DNA from 2 places in the Arthrobacter sp. FW306-07-I genome. Region 1 is predicted to be linked to the other one. Evidence: predicted binding sites of a transcription regulator. Region 1 holds the regulator's gene; the other holds the start of a gene.
What was found. Region 1 encodes LexA, which represses DNA repair genes until DNA is damaged. Its sites were predicted from a motif close to TCGAACANNTGTTCGA; they were not measured.
Positions count from the first base shown of each region.

Region 2: LFT46_RS20240 (shikimate dehydrogenase) is a predicted target of LexA. The motif match lies at 11,418-11,433, and genes of this name have one in related genera.

Region 1 is NZ_CP084550.1:1,652,069-1,667,267, forward strand. It holds gene hflX (GTPase HflX) at 135-1,715, shown strand; gene LFT46_RS07605 (ATP-dependent DNA helicase) at 1,708-3,768, shown strand; gene lexA (transcriptional repressor LexA) at 3,894-4,631, opposite strand; gene LFT46_RS07615 (LysM peptidoglycan-binding domain-containing protein) at 4,991-5,341, shown strand; gene LFT46_RS07620 (histidinol-phosphate transaminase) at 5,453-6,571, shown strand; gene hisB (imidazoleglycerol-phosphate dehydratase HisB) at 6,632-7,258, shown strand; gene hisH (imidazole glycerol phosphate synthase subunit HisH) at 7,255-8,022, shown strand; gene LFT46_RS07635 (hypothetical protein) at 8,023-8,181, shown strand; gene priA (bifunctional 1-(5-phosphoribosyl)-5-((5-phosphoribosylamino)methylideneamino)imidazole-4-carboxamide isomerase/phosphoribosylanthranilate isomerase PriA) at 8,304-9,050, shown strand; gene LFT46_RS07645 (SseB family protein) at 9,071-9,955, shown strand; gene LFT46_RS07650 (MFS transporter) at 10,015-11,310, shown strand; gene LFT46_RS07655 (DUF1844 domain-containing protein) at 11,459-11,845, opposite strand; gene infC (translation initiation factor IF-3) at 12,247-13,257, shown strand; gene rpmI (50S ribosomal protein L35) at 13,377-13,571, shown strand; gene rplT (50S ribosomal protein L20) at 13,694-14,083, shown strand; gene LFT46_RS07675 (TrmH family RNA methyltransferase) at 14,153-15,079, shown strand.
Region 2 is NZ_CP084550.1:4,355,597-4,370,795, reverse strand. It holds gene ligM (vanillate/3-O-methylgallate O-demethylase) at 1-1,362, shown strand, start outside; gene LFT46_RS20285 (NAD(P)-binding domain-containing protein) at 1,352-2,176, shown strand; gene LFT46_RS20280 (hypothetical protein) at 2,213-2,449, opposite strand; gene LFT46_RS20275 (pyridoxal phosphate-dependent aminotransferase) at 2,555-3,805, opposite strand; gene LFT46_RS20270 (alpha-amylase family protein) at 3,844-5,535, opposite strand; gene LFT46_RS20265 (TIGR03885 family FMN-dependent LLM class oxidoreductase) at 5,532-6,560, opposite strand; gene LFT46_RS20260 (AEC family transporter) at 6,726-7,649, shown strand; gene LFT46_RS20255 (ATP-dependent DNA ligase) at 7,703-8,791, shown strand; gene LFT46_RS20250 (MFS transporter) at 8,957-10,276, opposite strand; gene LFT46_RS20245 (IclR family transcriptional regulator) at 10,510-11,373, shown strand; gene LFT46_RS20240 (shikimate dehydrogenase) at 11,527-12,408, shown strand; gene LFT46_RS20235 (bifunctional sugar phosphate isomerase/epimerase/4-hydroxyphenylpyruvate dioxygenase family protein) at 12,408-14,300, shown strand; gene pcaH (protocatechuate 3,4-dioxygenase subunit beta) at 14,340-15,199, shown strand, end outside.

The DNA.
Region 1 (15,199 bases):
TTCCCAGCCCGGCATCGCAGCCGGTGCAGACCACCAGGAGAACCATGACCGCAGGCCGTCAGCCCAGCGCGAATACTTTCCAACTTCCGCCCAATCAGCACTATTCTGGAATTGCCGAATCTTCAAAGGAGACCATGACCAGCCAGCCCAATACCGGTTCCGATCCAGCCGCCCAGGACATGAGTCCGCAGGAGATCCAGGCTGTCATCGACCGGATCCTCGCCAAGGACGTACCGGCCAAAAATGTCAGCACGCCCCGCGGTGAGGGCAGCGGAGATGGAAAAGCGGTGCTCGGCAGGGCACAGGCCATTTCCCGCCTGGACGAAGAGCATTCAACCTACGACGGCGACCAGCAGGACCTTGAGGAGCGGCGCGCCCTGCGCCGGCGCGCAGGTCTGTCCACCGAGCTTGAGGACGTCACCGAGGTTGAGTACCGCCAGCTGCGCCTGGAGCGCGTGGTCCTGGCCGGGCTCTGGTCCGAGGGCACCCTTGCCGACGCCGAAAACTCCCTGCGCGAGCTGGCCGCCCTTGCCGAGACTGCGGGCTCGGAGGTCCTCGACGGGCTGGTCCAGCGCCGCGACAAGCCGGACCCCGGAACCTTCCTGGGCTCGGGCAAGGCGCAGGAGCTGAAGGACATTGTGATATCCACAGGCGCGGATACCGTGGTGGTGGACGCCGAACTGGCACCTTCGCAGCGGCGCGCCCTGGAGGACATCGTCAAGGTCAAGGTCATCGACCGGACCGCCCTGATCCTGGATATCTTCGCCCAGCATGCCAAGAGCCGCGAGGGCAAGGCGCAGGTGGAGCTCGCACAGCTGGAATACCTGCTTCCCCGCCTGCGTGGCTGGGGCGAGTCGATGTCCCGCCAGGCCGGTGGCCAGGTGGGTGGCGCCGCCGCCGGCATGGGCTCCCGTGGCCCCGGTGAAACCAAGATCGAACTGGACCGGCGACGCATCCGTACCCGCATGGCCAAGCTGCGGCGCGAAATCGCCGCGATGAAGCCCGCGCGGGAGACCAAGCGGGCCAACCGCCGTCGTAATGAAGTGCCCTCCGTTGCCATCGCCGGGTACACCAACGCCGGCAAGTCGTCCCTGCTCAACCGGCTCACCGACGCCGGCGTCCTCGTGGAGAACGCCCTGTTCGCCACCCTGGATCCCACCGTGCGCAAGGCGGAAACGGCCGATGGCCTGGGCTACACCTTGGCGGATACCGTGGGATTCGTCCGTTCGCTGCCAACCCAGCTGGTCGAGGCCTTCCGCTCCACGCTCGAGGAAGTGGCGGACGCCGACCTGATCCTGCACGTGGTGGACGCCTCGCACCCTGACCCGGAAGGCCAGATTGCTGCCGTCCGGAAGGTCTTCAGCGAAGTTGACGCCCGGAAGGTGCCGGAGATCATCGTGCTGAACAAGGCTGACGCCGCCGACCCCTTCGTAGTGGAGCGGCTGAGGCAGCGCGAACCGCGCCATGTGGTGGTCTCTGCCCGCACGGGCGAGGGGATCCCGGAACTGCTGAAGGTCATCAGCGAATCCATTCCCCGGCCTTCGGTCAAGATGGAATTGCTCATCCCGTACGAGCGCGGCGACCTGATCAGCAAGCTTCACGAGTCCGACGCCGAGATCCTCAGCCTGGACCACGTGGAGGCCGGCACCAGGGCTGCCGTCATGGTCCGGGAGGGCCTGGCGTCCGAACTGGAACCCTTCACCGTCAATGGGTGACCCCGCGGCGGACGAAGCCGCGCAGACGGCCGGTGAGCAGTTCGTCATCGAACTGCTTGACCGGGCCGTCGCAGGCATGGGCGGTCAAAGCCGCACCGGACAGCATCAAATGGCCCTGCAGGTGGCCCGCGCCATCGAAACCGGCAACCACCTGCTGGTCCAGGCCGGCACCGGCACCGGTAAGTCGCTTGCCTACCTGGTGCCGCTGATCGCCCATGCCCTGGAAAGCAACAAGCCTGCTTTGGTCTCCACAGCCACGCTTGCCCTGCAAACCCAGATCGTCGGCAGGGACCTGCCCCGTCTGCTGAAGAACATCACCCCGGCACTGGAACGGCCCGTCAAGGTTGCCTTGGTCAAGGGCCGCTCCAACTACGTCTGCCGCCACAAGCTCGAAGGCGGTTTCCCCTCCGAAGAGCCCTCCGAAGGCCAGCTTTTCTCGCTTGGCGAGGACACCAGCGTGCCGCACTTCGCAGCGTCCGTGGGCGGCCCCTCGTCCCAGCTTGGTAAGGAAGTGGTCCGTCTCCGGGAGTGGGCGGAGAAAACGGCCACGGGTGACCGGGATGAACTGCTCCCGGGCGTGACCGACCGCGCCTGGCGGCAGGTCTCCGTGACGTCCATGGAGTGCCTGGGTGCCCAGAAGTGCCCCATGGCTGCCGAGTGCTTCAGCGAGCTCGCCCGGCAGGACGCTGCCGAAGCGGACGTGGTGGTGACCAACCACGCCATGCTCGCCGTCAGCGCATTCGAAGGACTTGCCGTCCTGCCCGAGTACGACGTCGTGGTGGTGGACGAAGCGCACGAACTCCAGGACCGGGTCACCGGAGCAGTGTCCGGCCAGCTGTCCGTCGCGATGGTCCACGCCGCCGCTGCCGGTGCCCGGAAACACACCGCCATCACCGTTGATGCCCTCAATGCCGCAGCGGCCAACCTTGAGCTGGCCCTCGCCGGCGCACCCAGCGGCCTGCTTCCTAACGGCCTGAACGATGAACAGCTGGACTGCGTGGACCAGCTCCGTGAGGCCTGCCGGGCTGCACTGTCCGATTCCAAAGGGGACAGCAACACCACTGCCGACGGCGGCCGGCAGCTGGCCAGGTCCCGCCTCATGCTCATCCTGGAACTGTGCGAGCGTCTGGTCGCCGCCAGGGAAAACCGGGAAGTCGTGTGGTTCTCCCGCGCCAGCACCTTTGACCCCGGCCAGGGCTACTCGCCGCCGGACGAGACTGCGCCGGTGCTGATCAACATCGCCCCATTGTCCGTCGCCGGGCGGCTGCGGGAAGGGCTCTTTGCCGACCACACTGTCGTGCTGACTTCCGCCACCCTGGCCATCGGTTCCGCTTTTGAACCTGCTGCAGGAGGACTGGGCCTTCTTGGCGACGGCGCCCCCAGCTGGACCGGCGTGGACGTCGGCTCGCCCTTCGACTACCCCAAGCAGGGCATCCTCTATGTGGCCGGGCACCTGCCCAAGCCCGGCCGCGGGGTGTCTCCGGAGGCTCTGGAGGAACTGGAAGCCCTGATTAAGGCGTCCGGCGGGGGAGCCCTTTGCCTGTTTTCCTCACGCCGGGCTGCCGAGGAGGCCGCAGACGCCCTGCGGCCCAAACTGGACGTGACCGTCCTGTGCCAAGGGGAGTCGACCATGACCGGCCTGGTCAAACAGTTCGCCGATGAGCCGGACACCTGCCTTTTCGGAACCATGTCCCTGTGGCAGGGAGTCGACGTGCCGGGCGGCTCCTGCCGGCTGGTGGTGATTGACCGTATTCCGTTCCCGCGGCCGGACGATCCACTGATGACGGCGCGTTCCCGGGCCGTGGCACAGGCCGGCGGCAACGGATTCATGTCCGTATCAGCCACCCACGCGGCCATCCGCCTGGCCCAGGGCGCCGGGCGGTTGATCAGGTCAACCGGGGATAAGGGCGTTGTGGCCGTGCTGGACTCCCGGTTGGCAACCGAGCGCTACGCCGGGTTCCTGCGGGCTGCCCTGCCGCCGTTTTGGGCCACCACGGACCGCAGCAAGGCGCTGGCAGCCCTCACCAGGCTGGGGGCGGACGCAGTCCGGTAGCCTCCTGACGACGCACCGCGGAGCTCCAGGGGCACAGCGCGCCCCTGGAGTGCCTCCGCCGGGCCCAGGACGGCCCGGACGGATTCCTGCAGCGCGGGCCGGTGCTTGTGGCGGGAGGGAGCGCGCTAGAGCGAACGCAGGACCGAGACGACTTTGCCCATGATGGTGGCATGGTCGCCCAGGATGGGTTCGTACTGCGTGTTCTGGGGGAGCAGCCAGGTATGGCCGTCTCGCTGGCGGAAGGTCTTGACGGTCGCTTCGTCGTCGAGCAGCGCAGCAACGATGTCCCCGTTGGCTGCGTCAGCCTGGCGCCGGACCACCACCCAGTCACCGTCACAAATGGCGGCGTCCACCATGGAGTCGCCGGCCACCCGCAGCATGAAGAGTTCGCCCTGGCCCACCAACTGGCGGGGGAGCGGCATGACATCCTCAACAAGCTGCTCCGCGAGGATGGGACCGCCGGCAGCGATCCGGCCCACCAGGGGAACCATTGCGGTATCGAGCGCGGTGGGCAGCTCGGTCACTGAGGCGCCTCCGCCGGCGGGTTGCGTCGCAGGGGAGTCGCCTGCGGCCTTGCCTGTACCCCCGTCCAGCGTGAGGGGCATCAGCACTTCCATGGCGCGGGGCCGCTTGGGATCGCGACGCAGGTAACCGAGTTTTTCCAGCTGGGAGAGCTGGTGGGTCACGCTGGACAGGCTTGCCAGTCCGACGGTGTCGCCGATCTCGCGCATGGAGGGCGGGTACCCGTTCTCATTGACGGAGCGCTGTATGGTTTCGAGGATTTTCTTTTGCCGGGGCGTCAAGCCTTTGGCGGTCCTCTTGGTTTGCGGGGCGGTCCTGCCCCCGGCGGCTGCTGCTGCCATATTCGCCAATGCCTTTCGCTTGCCGCCGGATCTTCCGCCCCGGTGCTGGCTTGCACGCACCGCCGGAAGGACTCCCACTGTCATTGTCAGACCCTGCTGTTCAACTTCAGGGGTGGTTGTTCTTTGGTTTCAAAGCTAGGCCAGCCACATTGCTTTTTCAAACATTTGTTCTAGCGAGTCTCGACATTGTTCGTTGATAGGTGCTAAAACTTAACAAGCAAAGTTCGAACATGTGTTCTAACCAGCGCACGCCCTATTCGAAAACGTGGCCGGAGGAAGTTCCGGACCGTCGTCTGAATGGTCGGGGCGGCCTCGGGGGAACACCCGGGCAGCACGGCAGGTCCAGGAGGGCTCAGTTCATGTCAGCTTCATCTCGTCACCACGTTTCACCTTCGTCCGCGCCCCTGCGGCTTACCCGGCGGGGGCGGATCGTCCTGATCGGCGTTCCGCTGGTACTCGTCGCTGTTTTCCTGCTGTCGCTGTCGGGGTTCTTCAACTCGCCCGCCAAGGCCTCAGACTCCGCCGCGGATTTGGCGGTGACACCGACTGTCACGGTTACCGTGCAGCCGGGCCAGTCACTGTGGACCATCGCCGGTGCTGTTGATCCGAACCGGGACGCCCGGGACGTGGTGGCAGACATCGTCCAGCTCAACAACCTCAGCGCCGGCTCAGTCCTGCCCGGGCAGCAACTGTTTGTCCCAACACACTGAAGCCCGCTGTCCACTCCAGGCATGGCGCCGGAGAAGCGGGATGTGGCACGCTGAGGGCGAACAGGAACCGTCACATTTTCCGGTCGTTGCTGCGGCAACTAAACTGTTCAGGTGAACGACCAGCTAGAGCGTCTGAACCGGCTTCCCCTCCGCAGCAACCTTCGCGGGCTCACCCCTTATGGGGCGCCCCAACTGGACGTCCCCATTCTCCTGAACGTCAATGAGAACACCCATGGCGTCCCCGCCGATGTGCGCGCCGCCATTTCCGCCGCAGTCACGGAGGCTGCCGCAGGCCTGAACCGCTACCCTGACCGGGAGTTCACTGCACTCCGGAAAGCCTTGGCGGAGTACCTCGGGCATGGGCTTGACGAAAACAACGTATGGGCAGCCAATGGCTCCAATGAGGTCCTGCAGCAGATCCTCCAGGCTTTCGGAGGCCCGGGCCGCACCGCCCTGGGCTTTCCACCCACGTACTCCATGTACCCCCTGCTGGCCAGCGGGACCGACACGCAGTACATCACCGGGGAGCGCTCCGAGGGCTACGACCTGAGCGCAGAGTCGGCCGCACGGCAGGTCAAGGAACTGCAGCCGAACATCGTGTTCCTCTGCTCGCCCAACAATCCCACGGGAACCGGGCTCGGTCTGGATGTCGTGGAGGCTGTCTACGAGGCCGGGGAGGACAGCCAGGCGATCGTGATCGTGGACGAGGCTTACCACGAGTTCGCGCACGACGGAACGCCCAGCGCGCTGACCCTGCTTCCCGGCCGGGAGCGGCTGATCGTGTCCCGCACCATGAGCAAGGCATTTGCCCTGGCCGGCGCCCGGCTTGGTTACATGGCCGCCGCGCCGGAGGTCACCGACGCCCTGCGGTTGGTGCGCCTTCCGTACCACCTCTCGGCCATCACCCAGGCCACTGCGCTTGCCGCCCTCGAACACCGCGAGGCCCTTATGGCGGACGTCCAGGACATCAAGGCCCAGCGGGACCGGATCGTGGCGGAACTGACACGGATGGGCCTGACGCCCGCGGCCTCCGACTCCAATTACGTGTTCTTCGGCGGCCTGGAAAACCCCCACCAGGTCTGGCAGGAACTGCTGGACGCCGGTGTGCTGATCCGTGACGTCGGCATCCCCGGCCACCTTCGGGTTACTGCGGGCACTGAGGCGGAAACCACAGCCTTCCTCACGTCCCTGGAACGCATCCTTGCGGGCCAGGCCGCGCTTCCCGCCTAGACTTATAGTGCGGCGTCGGCGCCTTGAACCACTTCTTCTCCCACAAAGGATCCTTTCACCATGAGTCCAACCGGATTGAATACGGCTGCGGCCAGGACCGCCCGCATGGAGCGTGCCACCAGCGAGTCCTCCGTCCTCGTGGAGATCAACCTCGACGGAACCGGAGTGTCGGATATCGATACCTCGGTGCCGTTTTACGACCACATGCTGACTGCCCTGTGCAAGCACTCCCTGATCGACATGACGGTCAAGGCCACCGGCGACACCCACATCGACGTCCACCACACCGTGGAGGACGTTGCCATCACCTTCGGCGAGGTCCTGCGCACTGCCCTGGGCAACAAGGCGGGAATCCGACGTTTCGGTGAGGCCACTGTGCCGCTTGATGAAGCGCTTGCCAACGCGGTAGTGGATGTCTCCGGCCGCCCCTACCTGGTGCACGGCGGCGAGCCGGCAGGCCAGGAGTACCACCTGATCGGCGGCCACTTCACTGGCTCCCTGACCCGCCACGTCTTCGAAGCCATCACGCTGCACGCCGGCATCTGCCTGCACATGACCGTATTGGCCGGCCGGGACCCGCACCACATCGTCGAGGCGCAGTTCAAAGCCTTCGCCCGTGCCCTGCGCGCCGCCGTCGAACCGGATCCCCGCGTCGAGGGCATCCCGTCCACCAAGGGCGCACTGTGAGCGGCCAGGTCCTTAAGGACGGGGCCATCATCGACCCCTCCGCCTCACGCAAGCTGCCTTCCCCCGAGGGCAAGCCAACTGTCACGGTTCTGGACTACGGTTCCGGGAACGTTCGGTCAGCGGTCCGCGCACTGGAACGTGCCGGCGCGGAAGTGATCCTGAGTTCCAAGCCGGAGGACGTGCTGAACGCGGACGGACTGGTGGTGCCCGGCGTCGGCGCTTTCGAGACGGTGATGCGCGAACTCAAGGCCGTGGACGGCATTCGGCTCATCGGCAGGCGCGTTGCCGGCGGCCGCCCGGTGCTGGGCATTTGCGTAGGCCTCCAAGTCCTGTTCGAGGCCGGCGTGGAGCACGGCACCGAAGCCGAAGGCATCGGCGAGTGGCCCGGAAAGGTGGAGGCCCTTCCCGCGGAAGTCGTCCCCCATATGGGCTGGAACACCGTCCAGGTCCCCGAAGGCTCCAAGCTCTTTGCCGGCGTCGAAAACGAGCGCTTCTACTTCGTGCACTCCTACGGCGTGCAGGAATGGAACTTCGACGTGATCCAGCCCCGGATGGCTCCGCCGATGGTCACCTGGTCCGAGCACGGCGCTCCCTTCATTGCGGCCGTGGAAAACGGCCCGCTCTGCGCCACCCAGTTCCACCCCGAAAAATCAGGAGACGCCGGTGCGCGTCTGCTGCGTAACTGGGTGGAAGGCCTGCGCAAACCAGCCAATGACGAATCCAGTTCCGGAGCAGCATCAGCCGACCCCGGCAGCGGCGCATAGATGTGGTCCGTACTACTGATGGGGCTCGCCGGCATCCTGATCGGTGGCGGCATCTCCTTCCGGCAGCAGCGCAAGCCGCTGTGGACCCAGGTGGCGTTCTATGTCCTGGCCGCCATGGCGCTGCTCGCCGCCTACCTGCTCACACTGCCGGCCAGCTGAGTACCCACCGGAGGGTGGGCCGCCCTGGGGAGTCCGCCCGGCACATCAGCAACGGCACGCCCCAAGCCCGCCCAATTTTCAGCCAATCGCCCTGAGCCCGAGAACCAACACCGAGGATGAGTATGACCACCGCACATGACCTGCCGGTACTTGAACTGCTGCCCGCCGTCGACGTCGTCAACGGCCAGGCCGTGCGGCTGGTCCAGGGCGAGGCCGGGAGCGAGACCAGCTACGGCACCCCCCTTGAAGCGGCACTCAACTGGCAGCAGCAGGGTGCCGAGTGGGTCCACCTGGTGGACCTGGATGCCGCTTTCGGGCGCGGATCCAACGCCGACCTCCTCCGGGAGGTGGTGGGCCGGCTGGACATCAAGGTGGAACTCTCCGGCGGCCTCCGTGACGACGAGACGCTCGAAGCAGCCCTTGACCTGGGGGTCGCACGGGTCAACCTTGGCACCGCAGCACTGGAGAACCCGGAGTGGACCGCCCGGGCCATCGAGCGCTTCGGCGACAGGATTGCCGTGGGGCTCGATGTCCGCGGCACGACCCTTGCGGGCCGCGGCTGGACCAAGGAAGGCGGGGACCTGTGGGACGTCCTGGGCCGCCTCGAAGAGGCCGGCTGCGCCCGGTACGTGGTGACCGACGTGACCAAGGACGGCACGCTGCAGGGACCGAACGTGGAACTCCTGCGCCAGATGGTGGAGAAGACCGGAAAGCCGGTGGTGGCCTCCGGCGGAATCTCCAGCCTGGACGACCTCAAGGTCCTCCGCTCGCTGGTCCCCCTGGGCGTGGAAGGCGCCATCGTGGGCAAGGCCCTGTACTCGGGAGCCTTCACGCTTCCGGAGGCCCTCGACGTCGCCGGCCGGCGCTAGGTCCGGGGCGCACTAAAGCCATGTCCAACGTCGAGGAACCGGAACGCCCTGCAGTCCGCCGGCTGCCCGGACATATTGCTGCCGCGCTGGCCGGTGCCGGCGGCGCCACGGATTCTGCGGGCCAGCCATGGGCGGGGCGGAGCCTCGCCGGCGACGACGCCAAAATCCATAACTTCGAGGACGACGACGGCACGGCCGACGCCGGCTACGTCGCCGCGGTCGCGGCGCTCCGTGAGGGACGGGGCGGTGAAGAAGCAGTCGTTTCCTCGCTGGCAACTGCGCGGGTCTTCATCCCGATCGTGGCGCAGTTGGCTGAGGAGCAAGAGACCGCTCACGGCCTGCACGCCGACAAGCAGGCGGACATGGCCCTGGTGACGCTCAAGGCAGCCGACGGGAGGACCGCGCTGCCGGCATTCACCTCGGCCGCCGCGCTGTCGGCATGGCATCCGGAGGCCAGGCCGGTAGCCGTCTACGCCGCCCGGGCGGCGCTCTCGGCAGTCGCGGAAGGAGCCGAACTCCTGGTCCTGGACCCGGGCGCCGACGTGACGTTCGTGGTGCGCAGGCCCGGCGTTTGGGCCCTCGCCAAGCAGCATGACTGGATCCCCTCCTACAGCGACGAGGAGCTCGCAGCCGAAATGGGCCGCGCGGCCTCCGGCTTTGCCGCCATCCGCCGGCTCGAGCTCCTGCCCGGCGGGGGAGTGGCCGCAAGGGCCGCCGACGGATCAGTACTCCCGGGCGGCGGTACGGGGCCGGAACTGCAGGTGGTGCTGTACCTCGAGGACGGCCTGGACGCCGCCGGTGTCCAGCAACTGGTAGCCGGCCTGCAGGCGGAGTGGTCGCGGAATGTATTGTTTGGGGAGCGCGTCGATTCGCTTGAGATCAAACTAAGGCGCGCTTCCGACTAGCCGCCAGCCGGATGGGTGATCCCCGCCGGGATTGCGGCGCACCCTGAAGGACCGCTTTCGTGAATTTCGCTCTCTACCGGGAGTTGCTCGCCATCCGGCCTATCCGCCGGCTGCTGCTGGTGGGCATGGTTGCCCGGATCCCGCACTCGGCCGCCGGCGTCCTGCTCACCCTGCACATCGTCCTCACCCTGGGCCAAGGCTATGCCGCGGCCGGCGCTGCCGCGGCCGTCATGACCATCGGCATCGCCCTCGGAGCGCCCTGGCGTGGGCGGCGTGTGGACACGGTGGGGCTGCGCACCGCGCTCATCCCCTCGGTGATCTCAGAAACTGTGATCTGGGCTGTGGTGCCGCACGTGTCCTACCAATGGCTCCTTCCGCTGGTCTTCGTGGGCGGCCTGCTCACGCTGCCCATCTTCAGCGTGGTCCGGCAGTCCCTTGGTGTCCTGGCCGAGGGCGACCAGCGCCGCACCGCCTTCGCCCTCGATGCCATCACCACCGAAATGGTGTTCATGATCGGCCCGGCCGCCGGCGCGGTTGTAGCCACCAGCGGCTTCACCACTGCCGGCCTCACGGTCGTGGGCGTGGCAACGTCCCTTGCCGGGCTGTTCCTCATGTGGTTCAACCCGCCCACCCGCAGCCAGGGACTGACAGTCGAATGCGCGGAGGATGAGCAGCACGCCGCCGAAGTAGCGGTCGTGTCCACGGCTCCGGCCCATGTACAGGAAGCCGCCGCGGAGCTGGCCCCCGCCGGAGCTGCCACCAGCGCCGCACAGGGCCTGAGGAGAAGGCTGGCGGGTGGCTTCTCATGGTTCACCGCCACGGTCGCGGCACTCTTCGCCGTGGCCGCCGGCGCCGGAATGGTCCTCAGCGGCACCGACGTCGGCATCGTCGCAGCGCTGGAAATCGGCGGACACCAACGTGAAATCGGCATCGTGTTCGTCTTCTGGTGCGCCGCTTCGGTGGTGGGCGGCTTGATTTACGGCGCCATGCACCGGCCCATCCCGCCGATCTTCCTGCTGCTGGGCATGGCCGCCCTGACCCTGCCCATGGCTTTCGCGCACGACACCTGGACGCTGGCCTTCGTCTCCGTCCTGCCGGGCCTGCTGTGCGCCCCCGTGCTCTCCGCAGCCTCCGAAAAGGTGGCGGACCTGGTGTCGGAGGAGCGGCGCGGGGAGGCCATGGGCTGGTACGGGTCGGCCCTGACCGCCGGCGTTGCCCTGGGTTCCCCGCTGGCCGGAGTGTTCATCGATGCCATGGGGCCCTCCGGAGGTTTCGTGTCCGTCGGCGCCGCGGGCGTGGTGCTGTGCCTGGTGGGCCTGGCGCTCCAACAGCGCCGTCGCAGGGCTGCTGCCTAAGCAGTGCCCTTTCATCGATTGCTGCGTAGTTGTCCTTTTGGCCCCTCCAAACGGCAGTTACGGAGCAATGGGTGGTGTTAAAGCGCGACGGCGGGACGACCTTCAAGAGGCCGTCCCGCCGTCGGGCGTTGCTTGGGGGAGTTCTTCCTTAGTTCACTGCCCCGGTGTACTTTTCACCGGGGCCCTTGCCCGGAGCGTCCGGAATCAGCGACTCTTCGCGGAAGGCCAGCTGGAGGGAACGCAGGCCGTCGCGCAAGGGACCGGCGTGCTGGGAGCCGATTTCGGGGGCGGCGGCGGTGACAAGGCCGGCCAGTGCCGTGATCAATTTCCGGGCCTCGTCCAGGTCCTTCAACTCGGCTGCGTTGTCTTCCTCGGCCAGGCCAAGCTTTACCGCGGCGGCGCTCATCAGGTGAACTGCGGCCGTGGTGATGACCTCGATGGCGGGAACTTCCGAGATGTCCCGGATCTGTTGGGAAACGTCTGCGCCTGCGTCGCCGGGTTCGAAGACGTACGAATTGCTGTCTGAGGTGCTCATACTGGTAAGCTTGACACAGACCGACTGGATGTCGTTATTTCAGGGATTGTCCCAAACAATCAGGTTCCCACAGCGTTTTCGGGCGTTGGCGGGAATTTTTTCTGTAGAATGGCATGCAGTTTGCAAGCGGAGTTCTCTCCCACCCGCGTCAGCCGCTGTCCCAGGCGTTCCATTGGAACGTGCAGGGGACGCAAGGTTGCCGGGTACTTGGTTGGGCATGGGCCGGCATTTGCCGGGACTGTGCATGTGCGGCCCCTTCACGGGGTTGCTTAGCCAACCTCTTTGAGGCCTTCGATTGCTCCGGCAATTGGGGGCCTTCTCTATTTGCCGGAAACAACAACAAACACAGGAGCTTTAACATTAGCGAGCCAAGAATCAATGAGCGTATCCGCGTCCCCGAGGTGCGGCTGGTCGGACCTGCAGGTGAACAGGTAGGAATCGTCCGTATTGAGGATGCCCTGCGCCTGGCTGCCGAATCCGACCTTGATCTCGTTGAAGTTGCACCTCAGGCGAAGCCTCCGGTGTGCAAGCTGATGGACTTCGGCAAGTACAAGTACGAGGCCGCGGTCAAGGCACGTGAGGCCCGGAAGAACCAGACGAACACCGTTCTGAAGGAAATCCGCTTCCGCCTGAAGATCGACACCCACGACTACGAGACCAAGCGCGGGCACGCCCTTCGCTTCCTCGGTGCCGGGGACAAGGTCAAGGCCATGATCCAGTTCCGCGGCCGTGAGCAGCAGCGTCCGGAGATGGGCATTCGCCTGCTCCAGCGCTTCGCAGACGACGTCGCCGAAGTTGGCGTGGTGGAGTCCAGCCCCCGCATCGACGGCCGCAACATGGTCATGGTGGTTGGCCCGCTGAAGAACAAGGCCGAGGCTAAGGCTGAAGCACGGCGTGCCACGCAGCGCGCCGAGGCCAAGGCACAGAACGAAGCCAAGGCTTCCGGACGCGTTGACACCTCCGGCGAGGACCAGGCCCCCATGACGCAGTCACTGGCGGACCTCCTGCCGGAAGGCTTCACTGTGTCCACCGAGCCCGAGGCTGCCGCTCCGGAGCAGGAAGCACCGAAGCAGGAAGCCCCTGAGGCTGCCGCCCCGGAGCAGGAAGCTCCTAAGGCTGCCGCTCCGAAGCAGGAAGCTCCTAAGGCTGCCGCTCCGAAGCAGGAAGCTCCCAAGGCTGCCGCTACGAAGGCCGCGCCGAAGCAGGAAGCTCCCAAAGCGGCTGCGCCGAAGGCCGCTCCGGCGCCGAAGCCTGCAGCGGCTGCCAGCCCGGAAGCTGCTGCCCCGGCGGCGCCCAAGCCTGCTGCTGTGCCTGCTCCGCCGAAGCCGGTGGCCAGGCCTGCCGCGCCCAAGCCTGCTGCGCGCCCTGCCCCCAAGGCAGTGCCGAAGCCGGCCGGCAAGAAGACCAACTAGTTCACAGCTGCCGGGGGTACGCCCTCCGGCAGTCAGCAACCAGCATGCTGCCCGCAGGGGCGGCTGCGCGATAGAACTGCGGCCTCCGGGCCAGCAGAAACGTAAGGAGATCGGTTCCCATGCCGAAGATGAAGACCCACAGTGGTGCCAAGAAGCGCTTCAAGCTGACCGGCAGCGGCAAGCTGCGCCGCCAGCAGGCCAACCGCCGCCACTACCTGGAGCACAAGTCCTCCCGCCTGACCCGTCGCCTTGCCGGCGACAAGATCGTCTTCAAGGGCGATGCCAAGGTCATCCGGAAGATGCTCGGCATCTAGTTCCCAAGTTTTATTGACGGGCCGCCCCCTGGTGGCCGGTCACCTGCCAAACAGCCTTCTCAGGCCGCCGCCGGATTTCCGGCAACAGATGCTTGGGATCAGATTTTCGAAGGAGTACGCACGTGGCACGTGTGAAGAGGGCGGTTAACGCCCACAAGAAGCGCCGGGTTGTCCTTGAACGGGCAAAGGGTTACCGCGGACAGCGTTCGCGCCTGTACCGCAAGGCCAAAGAGCAGCTGCTGCACTCGTTTGTGTACAGCTACGGCGACCGCAAGAAGAAGAAGGGTGACTTCCGCCGCCTGTGGATCCAGCGCATCAACGCTGCTTCCCGCGCCAACGGCCTCACCTACAACCGCCTCATCCAGGGCCTGAAGGCCGCCGAGGTCGAGGTTGACCGCCGTATGCTGGCCGAGCTTGCCGTCTCCGACGCCAACGCCTTCGCCGCACTGGTCCAGGTGGCCAAGGACTCCCTGCCGGCAGACACCTCCGCCAAGAAGGTTGCCGCAGCCTAGCCAGTGCTGCCGCCCCTCCTTTGAGGGGCCCATTCAGGAACAGGTGGCAGCAGCTACTACAGTTCTTGTATGAACGAAACCGGGCGCCCGCAAGATCTTCCACTGTCCAACCCCCGAGCCGATCGGGTCAGGGACGTGGCAAAACTTGCAGGGCGCCCGGCCCGTTTAAAGCGCGGCCAGTTCCTGGCCGAAGGGCCGCAAGCCGTCCGGGAGGCACTCAAGCTCCACCAGCAGCGCCTTGCAGCAGGTGCTCCCGGCGTGGTCACGGAAGTTTTTGCCAGCGAAAGCTGCCTTGACCGTTATCCCGAGTTCGAAGAGCTCGCCCATGGCACCACGGCAAGGCTGGCAACCGACGACGTCCTGGCGGCCATGGCAGACACGGTCAATCCGCAGGGGATCGTCGCCGTCTGCCGCTTCGTTGATGTGTCCCTGGCGGATGTGCTGGATGCCGGCCCCCGCCTGATTGCCGTCCTGTGCCAGGTCAGGGACCCGGGCAACGCCGGAACTATACTGCGGGCGGCGGACTCGGCCGGCGCAGACGCGGTGGTCTTCACCGCCTCCAGCGTGGATATCTACAACCCCAAAGCGGTCCGGTCCACCGCCGGCTCGTTGTTCCACCTTCCGGTCGTCCTGGCCGCGGACCCTGCGGAGCTGGCTGCGGCATGCAAGGCCCGTGGCATCGGCGTCCTCGCCGCTGACGGATACGGACAGCTGGACCTGGACGTACTGCAGGACGAGAGCGCCCGGCGAAGGCTCACCGGAACTGGCCCCGGGTCCGCTTACGACCTCGCTGAACCGACTGCCTGGTTCTTCGGTAACGAAGCCCAAGGACTCTCCGACGAGGAGTTGGCGCTGGCGGACCACCGTGTAGCTGTCCCCGTGTACGGTGCCGCCGAAAGCCTCAACCTTGGGACCGCGGCTACGGTGTGCCTCTACGCCAGTGCCCGGTCCCAGCGCAGGGTTGAAGCTGCGGCGTACACCGGAGAGGTGGGGTAAGGCACTCGGCGGCAGGACGGCAAAAAGAAGGATCGGGGCATAAGAAAGGAACGACGGCGGCAATGCGGGGCACAAAGAAAGGCCCCGGAATTCCGGGGCCCGTCGGTTATTGATTGACAG
Region 2 (15,199 bases), 1.8 Mb from region 1:
GATCTCCTGCGCAATTCCCAGCTCGGCACCTATATCTATCCGGTGGTGCCCGCAGAGTTCACCAACTGGCGCCGCGAGCAGCGTGCCTGGCGGGAGACAGCAGTCCTTTACGATCAGTCCCACCACATGGTCAACTTCTTCATGAACGGCCCCGACGCCCTGAAGCTTCTTTCTGACACTGGCATCAACAGCTTCGCCAATTTCCCGGTGAACACCGCCAAGCAGTTTGTACCGACGGCGTCCAACGGCGGTGTGATCGGTGACGGCATCCTGTTCCACCTGGCCGACCAGGAGTTCGTCTACGTGGGCCGGGCACCGGCGGCGAACTGGCTCCAGTTCCACGCCGAAACCGGCGGGTACCGCGTGGAATGCACCTACGATGACCGGTCGCCGTCCCGCCCCTACGGCCAGGCGGTCACCCGGAAGTACTTCCGCTTCCAGATCCAGGGTCCCAACGCCTGGCAGATCATCGAAAAGCTCAACGGCGGAACCCTTGAGCAAGTGAAGTTCTTCCACATGGGCCACTTGAACATCGCCGGGGAGCAGGTGCGCACCTTGCGCCATGGCATGGCCGGGGCCCCGGGGCTGGAAATCTGGGGACCCTACGAACAGCACGGCAAAATCCGGGATGCCGTACTCGAGGCGGGGGCTGAATTCGGAATCGAACCGTGCGGGTCCCGCGCCTACTCCTCGAACACGCTGGAATCGGGCTGGATCCCGTCGCCGCTGCCGGCGATCTACAGCAGTGACGCCGAACGGGCCTACCGTGAGTGGCTGCCGGCAACAAGCTACGAAGCGGTCAATGCGCTCGCCGGCTCGTTCGTCTCCAACGACATCGAAGACTATTACCTCACGCCCTGGGAGCTCGGCTACGGATCTTTCGTGAAATTCGACCACGACTTCATTGGCCGCGACGCCCTCCAGCAGATCGATCGAGCCAGGCAACGGAAAAAGGTGACCCTTGCCTGGAACGACGAGGACCTCGCCCGGATCTGGGCATCGTTCCTGGACCGTGACACCCCGGGCTACCAATTCTTCGACATCCCCAACGCCAACTATGGCTCGTCCAACTACGATTCCGTGGTGGACGCCGACGGCACGGGCGTCGGCCTCTCGCTCTTCACCGGGGTCACGGCCAACGAACGCCGCGGCCTTTCGCTGGCAACGGTTGATCCAAACGTAGAGCTGGGAACGGAAGTCAGGGTTATCTGGGGGGAGCCCGACGGCGGGTCCCGCAAGACAACGGTGGAGCCGCACGAACAGATCAGCGTCCGTGCCGTGGTCAGTCCCGCCCCTTATGCCGTCACTGCCAGGACCGAATACCACGGGGGCTGGCGAACCGCGGCCGCCGGTGCGCGGTAGCAGGCGGGGGACGGACGGTATCTGGATCGCCGTCCTGGGCCTCGGGGAAGCCGGAAGCATCTATGCGCAGGACCTTGCTGCCCGCGGGCTGAAGGTCACCGCGACAGACCCCGCCGTCGAGGCTGTCCCGCTGGGCGTCGTGCCCGCCGGCTCCATCAGCGAAGCGGTGACCGGTGCAGGCCTGGTGCTCAGCCTGGTGGGAGGACGTGCTGCGGAACATGTCCTCCAGGAGGCGCTGCCCGCCATGGAACCGGGGGCTCTCTTCGCGGACCTGAACACCTCCGGACCGGACCAAAAGCGGCGGCTCGCTGAACAGGCAGCCCGCAGGAACGTCCTTTTCGCGGACGTGGCCGTTCTGGCGCCTGTACCCCGCAGCCGGATCGATTCGCCCCTGCTGATAAGCGGCACGGGGGCGGATGCCCTGGCATCCCTCTTCGGCGGTTGGGGCATCCCGGCCACCACCGCAGGAATTGAAGCGGGGGCGGCAGCGGGCCTCAAGCTGCTCCGCAGCGTGTTCATGAAAGGGCTGGCGGCGGTCATCCTGGAGTCGGTCACTGCCGCCGAAGCGGCAGGCGCGAAAGAGTGGATGATCGGCCAGATCGCGGGAGAGCTGGGTCCCTCCGGCCCGGCGCTTGTGGCCCGGATGCTTGAAGGTACGGGCCTGCACGCTGTGCGACGGGAAGCGGAGATGTTGGATGTGCGGGCATTCCTCGAGTCGTTGGGAACCCCGCATCCGGTGACCGATGCCGCCATCGCGTGGCTGCAGTCGCTGGCGCATATGGACCAGGGGCGGATTGCGGACAGTCCTTCCTGACTACGTCCGCCTCCCGCCTCCCGCCGCCCGGAAGTCCTAAGCCACCCGCCAGACGCTGCACTCGTCCGTATTGATCGCCTTGCGGAGGCCGGTGAGCCGGTCCAGGATCCAGACGACGCCGATGCCGGGGGCGGTTTCCTGGACGCTGCCGCGGCGGATCACCACGTCGTCGTAGGACGGCCCCACTGAGAGGCGGGCTTCAATTTCGTCACCGCGGTGGAGCTGGTCCAGGGCGCGGATTCTGGTTACATGCGGGGTCGCTTTCTTCAACATCGGGGCCTCCTGGCTGGAGCTGGTGCCGGCTCTTGCCTGCACTCACCAGTGTGGCCGCGCAATGTTGCGTACCGGTTTCCCCGCTGTTAGGGGCCGGTTAGTTCTTCACTCCGTCACTGTTTCAACTTCGAAGGCCGCCTCACGGTTGCGGTAGGCGGCAAGGAACGTGGAGATCCGGCGGACCGCTTCCTCGATCTCGCGCACCGAGGGAAGGATGACGAAGCGGAAGTGGTCCGGTGTGGGCCAATTGAAGGCCGAGCCGTGCGAGACCAGGATTTTCTGGTCCTTCAGAAGATCCAGGACAAACTGTTCGTCGCTGTCGATCGGGTAAAGCTCCGGGTCCAGGCGGGGGAACAGGTACATGGCGCCCGACGCCGGCACGCACGTTACGCCTGGAATGGCAGTGAGGAGCTTGTGGGCCAGGTCCCGCTGCTCGCGTAGGCGGCCGCCCGGCTGCACCAGGGCCTCGATGCTTTGGTATCCGCCCAGGCAGGTCTGGATGGCGTGCTGCGCCGGGACGTTTGCGCACAGCCGCAGCGAGGCCAGCAGTTCCAGGCCCTCGCGGTAGGCGGCGGTGGCGGCCAGGGGCCCGGTGATGGCCACCCATCCCGCACGGTAGCCGGGCATCCGGTAAGCCTTGGACAGGCCGCTGAAGGTCAGGCAGCAGACGTCCTCGGCCACGGCGGCGGTGTGGATGTGCTTGGCGTCTTCGTAGAGCACCTTCTCGTAGATCTCGTCGGAGAACAGGACCAGGTTGTGCTTCCGCGCCAGGGCCGCGAACTGCTCCAGGATGTGCCGCGGGTAGACGGCCCCGGTGGGGTTGTTCGGGTTGATGATGACGATGCCCTTGGTGCGGCTGGTGATTTTTGCTTCCACGTCCGCCATGTCCGGCCACCAGTTCTCCGCCTCGTCGCAGAGGTAGTGCACGGGCTTGCCGCCGGTAAGGGTCACGGCAGCGGTCCAGAGGGGGTAGTCCGGTGCGGGGACCAGGATCTGGTCGCCGTTTTCCATGAATGCCTGCAGGCACATGGAGATCAGTTCGCTGACGCCGTTGCCGATCACGATGTCCTCGACGCCGATATTCATCAGGCCGCGGGTCTGGTAGTACTGCGAGATGGCCGTCCGCGCGGTGAAGATGCCCTTTGAGTCGCTGTAGCCCTGGGCGCCGCGCAGGTGATGGATCATGTCCACCACCACGGACTCGGGCGCTTCCAGTCCGAACGGCGCGGTGTCCCCGAGGTTCATCTTCAGGATCCGGTGCCCTTCAGCCTCCATGTTCTTGGCTGCCTGGAGGATGGGTCCCCGGAGTTCGTACCGGACGTTCTGGACTTTGCTGGAGTGCTGCATGGCGTGCATGGTTGATTTTTTCACAAACCACGACGGCGGACGGCCGGTTACGGCGCCAGCCGGTCACCTTTGCGGTGCACACGGAACCAGCGGCAGCCATAGCGCCCCAGCTCCACCGTGAAGCCGCCGTCGGGCGCCAACCCAACGCTGTCGCCGTCGAACAGGTCCAGCAGCATGGCGTCCCGGAAGCCCCGGGGACCGTGATCCGGCTCCAGTCTCCCGCTGACCTTCACGGAATCTTCGCCGAAGTTGTGCAGCAGTACCAGCGTCCCGCCCTCGGAACTGCAGGTGTGGGCGAACACCGCGGGCTCACCCTGGTCGATGACCCCGAAGCTGCCCCAGCCCAGCTCGGCGGCCTCACGGTACCGCGCGATCAAGGTGGCCATGAAATTAAACAGCGACTCCGGGTCCCGTTTGGCCGCGGCGGCGTTGACCCGGTCCGGACCGTACTCCCCGCGCACCAGGGGTGCCACCAGGTCCGCTGTTTTGGCGCTTGAAAAGCCGCCGTTCTTCTCGTTGTTCCACTGCATGGGGGTACGGACGGCAGCGCGGCCCTTCTGCCGGAGGTCTTCACCCATGCCGAGCTCCTCGCCGTAGAACAGCACCGGGGTACCGGGCAGGGAGAACATCAGGGAGTACACCATCCGCAGGCGGTCCGGGTCCCCGCCGAGCATTGGCGGCAGCCTCCGCCGCAGTCCGCGCCCATAGATCTGCATGTTCTTCTCCGGCCCGAAAGCTGCAAAGACCTCCTGGCGCTCGCCCTCACTGAGCTTGTCCAGCGTGAGTTCGTCGTGGTTCCGGACGAACATTGCCCACTGGTTGTCCGGGTTGATTTGCGGCCGGCCCTTCAGCGTTTCCGCCAGGGGACGTGCATCCTGCCTGGCCAGGGACAGGTAGAGGTGCTGCATGGACAGGAAATCGAACTGCATGTTCAGCTCGTTGCCTTCCATTCCGCCGAAGTACTCCAGCTGCTCCTTGTAGGACAGGTTCACCTCGCCCAGCAGCACCGCGCTGCCGTTGCGCCGGTTCAGGAAGCTGCGCAGTGCCCTGAGGTAGCCGTGCGGGTTGATCCTGGCTGCCTGGTCCTTGGGCTCGCCCCTGGTCTCCAGGAAGAACGGCACAGCGTCCAGCCGGAACCCGTCCAGTCCCAGTTCCAGCCACAGTCCCATGGCCTTGGCGATCTGGTCCCGGACCTGCGGATTGGTGACGTTCAGGTCCGGCTGGTACTTGGCGAACATGTGGAGGTACCACTCGCCCGTGGCCTCGTCCCGGGTCCACAGCGAGTTCTCCTCCCCGGGAAACACCACCTCGGCGGAGGTGTCAGGGGGTGTGTCCTTGCGCCAGACGTAGAAATCGCGGTACGGGTTGTCCGTGGACTTCCTGGCCTCCACGAACCACGGATGCTGGCTGGAGGTGTGGTTCACCACGAAGTCCGCGATCACCCGCATCCCCCGGTCCTTTGCGGCGCGGATGAATTCCACCAGGTCGCCCAGCGTGCCCAGCCGCGGGTCCACATTGAAGAAATCCGTCACGTCGTAGCCGTCGTCGCGGTCGGGGGACGGGTAGAACGGCATCAACCAAATGCAGGTCACGCCCAGGGCAGCCAGGTAGTCAACCCGCTGGGTGAGGCCGGCGAAGTCCCCCGTGCCGTCGCCGTCGTCGTCATGGAACGTCTCCACGTCCAGGCAGTAGATGACGGCGTTCTTCCACCAAAGGTCGGAGGTTTCGGCGATCCTCATGCGGAAGCGTCCGACGCCGGTTTGCCGGCTGCCGCGGCCAGTTGCGGTTCGGCGGGGGTGCCTGCGGGGGTGCGCAGTTGGGGGAGCACCTCCGCGGCGAAGGCGTCGATGAAGGCTGCCTGCTCCTGCCCCACGAAGTGCAGGTACAGCTCGTCGAAGCCAAGGTCCGCGTACCCGGCCAGCCACTCCACGTGCTGCTGAAGATCCGCGGAGACATTGACGGCGCTGCGGACCTGATCTTCGGGCACATGCGCCCCCGCGGTGTCGAAGTGCCGGGCGGTGGGCAGGTCCCAGGGGATGGGCGGAGCGAAGGTGTTGGTCCGCCACTGGTCCAGGGCAATGGCCGCGGCTTCCTTGTCCGTGCCCGCCCACGACAGGTGGACCTGCAGTACCGCCTTTCCCTTGCCGCCGTTGTCCCGGTAGGCGGACAGCATGTCCCGGAGCTTTGGCGCCGGCTGGTTTATGGTGACCAGGCCGTCCGCCCAGGTGGCCGCGCGGTGTGCCGTTTCCACGCTGACGGCGGGTGCGATGAGCGGCGGCGGTGTGTCCGGAACGTCCCAGATCCGCGCCTGCTCCACCGTGACCAAGCCCCGGTGGGTCACCTCCTCGCCGCGGTGCAGGCGGCGGATTACGTCCACGCATTCCTCCAGCCGGCGCTGCCTGATGTCCTTGGCGGGCCACGCGTCCCCAGTGATGTGTTCGTTCATGTTCTCGCCACTGCCTGGGGCGAACCAGAACCTGCCGGGGAACATGCTGGCCAGCGTCGCCGTGGCATGGGCGGTGATGGCCGGGTGGTAACGCTGACCCGGCGCGGTCACCACCCCGAACCGCAGGCTGGTGGTGGCAAGCGCCGCGCCCAGCCAGGACCACGCGAAGCCGGCGTGCCCCTGCCGTTGGGACCATGGTTCGATATGGTCTGAACACATGGCCGCGTCGAAGCCTGCGCGCTCTGCGTGCTGGACGTCCTTGAGCAGCTGGCCGGGGCTGATCTGTTCGTGCGAAGCGTGGAAGCCGACGGTAACCATCGTTAACCTGTACCGCCCCGGAAGCGCCGTGTCGAGGGGCCGGCGGCACGGCGGTGGGCCATTCTGTGGACGCTTCTGGCGCAGCGCTCCTTATTCGATAAGTTTGGGACTTGTAGTACTGCCTTCCTGCGGTGGTGCATGGTGGAAGCGGAAGGAAGTACCCACGTGGGCGGTGTGCTCATCGGACTGGCGGTGATCGGCGTGGTCATCGCCGTCGGCTATATCGCCGCGCGCTGCGGGCTGGGGGATGAGCCCACCATTTCGGCGCTGACGCGGACCGCCTTCTTCATCACCAATCCGGTGCTCCTCTTCACGGTGGTACTGAAATCGGATTTGTCAGTGGTCTTTTCCGCCTACGTTCCGCTTGCCATCATCACTGCAGGGGTAACGGCACTGCTCTATGTCGCCGCCAGCCGCATCTGGTTCCGGCGGCCGGCGGCCGAAACAGCTCTTGGTGCCATGGCCGGGTCCTACGTCAACGCCAACAACATCGGCATCCCCATCACCCTCTACGCCCTGGGTGACGCCACCCCGGTAGCCCCGGTCCTGCTGGTCCAGCTGCTCCTGTTCGCCCCGCTGGTACTGACCCTGCTGGACCTTTCGGCGGCCGGCCGGTTCTCGCCCCGGCTGATGCTGACCCAGCCCTTCCGCAACCCCATGATCATCGCCTCGCTGCTGGGCGTGGTCCTGGCCGCATTCCATGTGCAGCTGCCGGAACCTGTGATGGCACCGCTGACCCTGCTGGGCGGCGCCGCCGTCCCTGTGGTGCTCCTGGCGTTCGGCATGTCGCTGCGCGGGACCAGGATGCTTCGGAGCGGCGGCCACACGGCCGAGATCCTCACTGCCACGGCACTCAAGTCCGCGGTGATGCCGGCGGTGGCGTTCGTCGTCGGACGCTTCCTGTTCAACCTGGACCACCGGATGCTCTTGGGCGTGGTGCTCATGGCGGCACTTCCCTCGGCCCAAAACGTCTTCCTGTTCGCCAGCAAGTACGGACGCGGGGTGGCTGTCGCCCGGGAAACCATCCTGCTTTCCACCGCGGCCGCAGCACCGGTGCTGGTGCTGATCGTCTGGCTGCTGGCGGGCTGACGCCGGGCGCGCCGCCCTACCGCCAAGCGGGCCGGCCGGGCAAGAATGGGCACATGGAACTTCCCGTGATGCCGCCCGTCCCGCCCATGCTCGCCAAGGCCGTCAGCGGCATCGACGGCATTCCAGGCAGCGGGGACCTCAGCTATGAGCCCAAGTGGGACGGCTTCCGCTCAATCATCTTCCGCGATGGTAACGACCTTGAGATCGGCAGCCGCAACGAAAAACCCATGACCCGCTACTTCCCGGAACTCGTTGCCGCGCTCAAGGAGAACCTGCCGCCGCGGTGCGTGGTGGACGGCGAGATCATCCTGGTGGGGACTTCGGGCGACCGCCTTGATTTCGACGCCCTGCAGCAGCGGATCCATCCTGCCGCCAGCCGCGTGAAGCTGCTGGCACAGCAGACACCCGCCTCCTTCGTGGCCTTCGACCTCCTTGCCCTCGATGATGACGACTACACCGGCAGGCCTTTTTCCGAGCGGCGGGCGGCGCTGGAGAAAGCCCTCGCGGCCAGCAAGGCACCCGTCCACCTGACAGCCGCAACCACGGACAGGGACACGGCCGCGCAGTGGTTCGAGCAGTTCGAGGGGGCCGGGCTGGACGGCATCGTCGCCAAACGACTGGACGGCAGGTATGAGCCGGACAAGCGGGTGATGTTCAAGGTCAAGCACGAGCGCACCGCGGACTGCGTGGTGGCCGGCTACCGGCTCCACAAGAGTGGCCCGAACGCCATCGGTTCCCTGCTGCTGGGCCTGTACAAGGACGACGGCGGCCTGGCCAGCGTGGGGGTGATCGGCGCCTTCCCCATGAAGAAGCGGCAGGAATTGTTCGAACAGCTCCAGCCGCTGGTCACCGACTTCGAGGTCCACCCCTGGGCGTGGGGCAAGCAGGAGGAGGGCGAGCGGACGCCGCGGAACGCCGAAGGCAGCAGGTGGAGCGCCGGGAAGGACCTCTCCTTCGTTCCGCTTCGGCCCGAACTGGTGGTGGAGGTCCGCTACGACCACATGGAGGGCGACCGTTTCCGCCACACGGCGCAGTTCAACCGCTGGCGGCCGGACCGGGACCCGGAATCCTGCACGTATGAGCAACTGGAGGAGCCGGTGAACTTTGACCTGGCCTCGGTGCTGGAGACCGGCCGGGGGTAGCGGCCCCCTGCCGGGCACCCGGCCGGGCTCCGTCGTCGTGCATTCCTGCCCGGTTACCGGTGTCCAGCCTGTTGCGGCGCAACGGAAAAGCCCGCCGCCCCTGGTTTTTCCAGGAGGCGGCGGGCTTTCTGCGTTAAGTAACCGGGCAGGAACGCGCGCGGGCGCCTACTTCAGGCCGAGCTGCTTGGTGGGTGTCCGGAAGGACTCCTTGGCGGTCAGCGCTGACACTGCGGCGATGGCGCAGATGATGGCCGTGAAGATGGTGATCTGCACCCAGCCGCCGGCCTTGATGCCGCCCATGGCAGCCACGATGGCCGGAGCGAACCCTGCCATCAGGAAGCCCAGCTGGGTGCCGATGGCCAGACCAGAGAAGCGGACCTTGGTGCTGAACATCTCGGCGTAGAAGGACGGCCATACGGCGTTGGCGGCCGCGTAGCCACCGGAGAAGTAGCCGATGGCGGCCAGGAACATCAGCGGGACGCTGCCGGACTCCAGGCTGAGCAGGAACACGGGGGTCAGGAGCGCGCTGGCCACGGCGCCGTAGATGAAGACGGGCTTGCGGCCGATCTTGTCAGCGAGCATTCCGAACAGCGGCTGGGTGCCCAGGGCCACGATGTTGGCGGCCACCACCAGCCACAGGGTGGTGGTCCCGTCAACGCCGGCCACGGTCTTGGCATAGCTGATGGCCAGGGTGCCGAACACGGTGGAGACGGCGGCGATGAAGGCGCAGCAGATCACGCGGAGGACGTCGCGCCAGTGGCCCTTGAGCAGGTCAGCGACCGGGAGCTTGGCGATCTGCGCGGTCTTCCGGGCCTCTTCGAAGGCGGGCGGCTCGTGGAGCGTGCGGCGGATGAGGAATGCCACCACAACCACCGCGGCGCTCAGCCAGAACGGGATGCGCCAGCCGATGCCGAATTTGATCTCATCCGGCAGGGCCAGGACGGGAATGAACACCAGGGCGGCGAGGATCTGGCCGCCCTGCGTTCCCGTGAGCGTCCAGGAGGTGAAGAAGGAGCGGCGGTTGTCCGGGGCGTGCTCAAGGGTCATGGAGGAGGCGCCGGCCTGCTCACCGGCGGCGGAGAGGCCCTGGCACAGCCGGGCCAGCACCAGCAGGGCCGGAGCCCACCAGCCCACAGTCCGGAAGTCCGGGAGGCAGCCGATGACGAAGGTGGACGCACCCATGAGCACCAACGTGAACATCAGGACCTTCTGGCGGCCCACCCGGTCACCGAAGTGGCCCAGGATGATGGCGCCGACGGGGCGCGCCACGTAGGCGAAGCCGAAGGTGGCGAAGGACATGATGGCGGCGTTGGCATCGGCACTGGGGAAGAAGACCGTGGGGAAAATCAGCGCCGCGGCGGAGCCGAAGATAAAGAAGTCGTAGTACTCGACGGCGCTGCCGAGGAAGCTGGCGAGGGCGGCCTTCCTGGGCGTCCCGGCATGCGTGAGGGCACCCGCCTCTGCGGACGGAAGTGTCTTGCTCATGGTGTTCCTTTGGTGTGACGACATTGTCGCGGATGGATCTGGTGGTCGCAGCCGCCGCTGCCTTGGTGCGGGCGGGGCGCGATGCGGCTGGAGTCCGGAAAAGACCCGGCATAAATAGCCACATGGTGGGAGCTACTTGTGCGATACAGAAACTATGACTGTGAGGGCTGTCACCTGTCAATAAAAATAATCACCATCTAGAAGCAGCTCTCACATTGTGGCAACATGGAGTCATGAGTGTGAACCAAACCACAGCGATCAACGACGACTCCGCTGTAGCCGCCCCCACTGCGGAACCTGTCAACGCCATGCCTCCGGAGGGAAGGGTTGCTGCCCGTCCCGCCGACCGCACAGACATGGTGGGCAAGGCCCTTGGCCTGCTCGTCCTGCTGGGCGAGGAACCGCGGGGCGCCACCGCCGCAGACATCTCCCGCCGGGCGGAACTTCCGTTCAGCACCACCTACCGCCTGCTCGGCTCCCTGACCCGCGACGGTTTCGTCGACTACGAGCCGGACGGCCGCCGCTACCACCTGGGCCTGCGGATCTTCCAGCTGGGGCAGCGGGTCTCCAACCACCACGGCTTTGCCGGCACTGCCATGCCGGTCCTCCGCCGGGTGACGGCCGAAACCGGCGAAGCGACCATCCTGAGTGTCCGCGACGGCCTGCATCACCTGACCGTGAGCAAGGTGGACGGCCCGCAGACTTTCCGGGTGACCAGCGACCCCGGCCACTTGGGCTCCCTGTCCGCCACCGCCGTCGGCAAAGCTCTTGTGGCGTTCGCCGAGGACGCCGAACGGGAAAAACTGCTGGACGAACTGCCGCTGGAAGCGCTCACCGGGAAGTCCATCACCGACCGCGACGCCTTCCGTGCGGAAATCGACAAGGTCCGCAGGCAGGGCTACGCCGTCATGGATGAGGAAAACGAGGCCGGCATGCGGGCCGTGGCTGTCCCGCTGCTCAACAGCCAGGGACATGCCTTTGCCTCCCTGGCCACCGCCGTGCCCGTCTTCCGACTGGGCCTGGATGAGCTGGTTGCCCATGTACCCCTGCTGCAGGAGGCGGCTGCGGAGCTCGCAGCACGGCTTCCGCAGCGCTAGCGGGCTGCTTCATTACGCCCTCTTGACCCGCCAATGTTCGTATCTAGAACAACGGTGCGATAAGTGAACAGCTGATGTACCGTAATCCCTATCACCCCGCAGCGCGGCCCAAGTTCCGCTGCTGCCCGGTGCCGTACCAAAGGAGCTGCACGCATGAGCAATCGAACTGAGTCCTACCTGGTGGGACTGGTTGGTGATGGTGTGATGCCATCGCTCACGCCGCCCATGCATGAACGGGAAGGTGATGTGCAGGGCCTGCGCTACCTCTACCGGCCCATTGACCTGCTTGAACTGGGGCTCACCGGGGAATCCGTGGGTGACATCCTGAACTGCGCCCGCAACCTGGGCTTCAACGGCCTGAACATCACCCACCCCTGTAAGCAGCTGGTTCTGCAGCACCTGGACGAGGTGAGCCCCGATGCCCGCCGCCTGGGCGCCGTCAACACCGTGGTGATCCGCGACGGCAGGTTCATCGGCCACAACACCGATTTCTCCGGTTTCGCCGCGGCGCTCGCCGCCGGACTTCCCGGCGCCCGCCTGGACCGTGTGGTGCAGCTTGGTGCCGGCGGCGCCGGATCGGCGGTGGCCTACGCCCTGCTCACCGCCGGCGTGCGGACGCTGGACCTGGTGGACATGGACCCCGCCCGGGCCACCGCACGGGCTGCCGAGTTGCAGGCCTTTTTCCCGGACAGCACCGTCACGGCAGGCACGACGGCGGAGCTGCCGCAGCTCATGCCCCTGGCCGACGGTTTGGTGCACTGCACCCCGGTGGGCATGGCCGCCCACCCCGGCGTCCCGCTGGACCTGGACCTGCTGGAGCCCCGGCACTGGGTGGCGGACATCGTCTACCGCCCCATCGACACCGAACTGGTCCGCGGCGCCCGCGCCAAGGGCTGCGAGGTGCTGGACGGTGGCCGCATGGCGGTAGGCCAGGCCGCCGACGCCTTCCGGATCTTCACCGGGCTGGAGGCGGATCCGGACCGGATGCGCTCACACTTCCTGGAACTCGTGGCCGTCGAGGAGGTGGCCGCCTGATGCGCACCGGAATCGCCACCGTCTGCCTCTCCGGGACCCTGAAGGAAAAGATGCAGGCCTGCGCCATCGCCGGCTTCGACGGGATCGAGATCTTTGAACAGGACCTGGTCACGTCCCCGCTCAGCCCCGAGGACGTGCGGAAGATGGCGGCGGACCTGGGCCTTGGCCTGGACCTGTACCAGCCGTTCAGGGACTTCGACGGCGTCTCGCCGGACCTGCTGAAGGCCAACCTCCGGCGGGCCGAGGCCAAGTTCAAGCTCATGGCGCGCCTTGGCATGGACACGATCCTGGTCTGCTCCAACGTCGCCACTGCCACCATCGACGACGATGCCGTCCGCGCCGAACAGCTGGCGCAGCTTGCCAACCTCGCCGGGGACCACGGCGTCAAGGTGGCCTACGAGGCCCTGGCCTGGGGCAAGTACGTCAACGACTACGAGCACGCCTACCGCCTGGTGGAGATGGTGGACCACCCCAACCTGGGAACCTGCCTGGACTCGTTCCACATCCTGAGCCGGGACTGGGAGACCTCCCACATCGAGGCCTTTGACCCCGAAAAGATCTTCTTTGTCCAGGTGGCGGACGCCCCCAAGCTCTCCATGGACGTCCTCTCCTGGAGCCGCCACTACCGCGTGTTCCCCGGCGAGGGGCAGTTCGAGCTGGCCAAGTTCATGGGCCACGTGGTCCGGGCAGGCTACTCCGGTCCCGTCTCCCTCGAGGTCTTCAACGATGTCTTCCGCCAGTCCGACGTTGAGCGTACGGCCGTGGACGCCATGCGCTCGCTCATCTGGCTGGAGGAGCAGAGCGCCAAGTGGCTGGCCGGCACCCCAGCCGAAGGTGCGGCGGGGAACAGCGGCGTGGTCCGCCGTCGTTATCCCATGGAACTGGCCACGCTGCCCAAGGTGAACGAGCCCGCCGGCTTCAACTTTGCCGAGGTGAAGGCGGACGATACCGCGCAGCTGGAGAAGTTGCTGGGCCAGCTGGGTTTTGCGTTCGAGGGCCGGCACCGCACCAAGGACGTCCAGCTGTGGACCATGGGCCAGGCGCGGGTGATCATCAACGAGCAGGCCGCGCAGCACGCGGAACCGGCCATCGCCGCGCTGGGGTTCGACGTCGATTCCCCCGTGATTGCCTCCGCCCGGGCCCAGCAGCTCAAGGCGCCCGTGGTGGCCCGCAAGGTGCAGGCGGACGAGGAAGTGTTCCAAGGCATCTCCGCGCCGGACTCCACCGAGATCTTCCTCTGCCAGGGCAGCCCGGACGGCACCGCAGCGTGGACGCATGAGTTCGGGGAAGGGCTCGAACACCCATCAGCCGGGTCCAGTGCCGTGATCGACCACGTCAACCTTGCCCAGCCCTGGCAGCACTTTGATGAGGCCGTCCTCTTCTACACCAGTGCCCTGGCCCTGGAGCCCCAGCCCTTCGCCGAGGTGCCCAGCCCCAGCGGCCTGGTGCGCTCACAGGTGATGCAGACCTCCGACGGCGCGGTGCGGCTGGTGCTGAACCTGGCCCCCATCCAGCAGGCACGGAACGAGGCCCGCAAGACCTACCAGGAACACATCGCCTTCGCCGTGGACGACCTCGTGGCAACCGCCCGGGCTGCGAGGGACCGCGGCCTTGAATTCCTGGAGATCCCGGCCAACTACTACGAGGACCTGGACGCCCGGTTCGACCTCGAGCCGGACTTCCTGGCCACCCTGCAGGAGCTCAACCTGCTGTTCGACCGGGACGCTGACGGAGAATTCCTGCACTTCTACACCGCCACGGTGGGCAGCGTGTTCTTCGAAATGGTGGAACGCCGCGGCAACTACGACGGCTACGGCGCCCCCAACGCGCCGGTGCGCCACGCGGTCCAGTACGACTCGCTGCACCGCAGCACGCCACACCGCACCACTTAGACCAGAGCAGGAAACGAACAAAACAGAAAGGAGCCAGCCGTGCCGGAAAACATCACCGAGGAGCTGGAGTCGGAGGAACTCGTGCCCCCGGCCGAACCCAAGGCCGCCCACCAGCTGGACAAGGCCATCGAATCGCAGGCAGACCTCAGTGCAGAGATCACCGCCATCGGCGAGGCCTACCAGCGGGCCCTCAAGGACGGCGCCCAGCAGGAAACGCAGCCGCGGCTGGACTACCCGCCCTACCGCAGCAGCATCCTGCGCCACCCCACCAAGAGCCTGCAGCATGCGGACCCGGAGACCATCGAGCTGTTCTCGCCGGCGTTCGGACACCAGGACGTGCATGCGCTGGAGTCGGACCTGACCATCCAGCACAACGGCGAACCGATGGGTGAGCGGATCATCGTGTCCGGCAAGGTCCTGGACGGCGACGGTCGCCCCGTGGCGGGCCAGCTCGTGGAGATCTGGCAGGCCAACTCCTCCGGCCGCTACATCCACAAGCGCGACCAGCACCCGGCCCCCATTGATCCCAACTTCACCGGCATCGGCCGCTGCATCACCGGCCCGGACGGTTCCTACCGGTTCATCACAATCAAGCCCGGTGCGTACCCGTGGAAGAACCACCTGAACGCGTGGCGGCCCGCGCACATCCACTTCTCGCTGTTCGGCAGCGAGTTTACCCAGCGGATCATCACCCAGATGTACTTCCCGGGTGACCAGCTCTTCCCGCTGGACCCGATCTACCAGACCATCGTGGACCAGGACGCCCGCGACCGCCTGGTGGCCACCTACGACCACAGCCTCACCGAGCCGGAGTGGGCGCTGGGGTACAACTGGGACATTGTCCTGACCGGCCCCAAGCGGACCTGGACCGAGAATGAAGCATTTGGCACCGAAGGCGA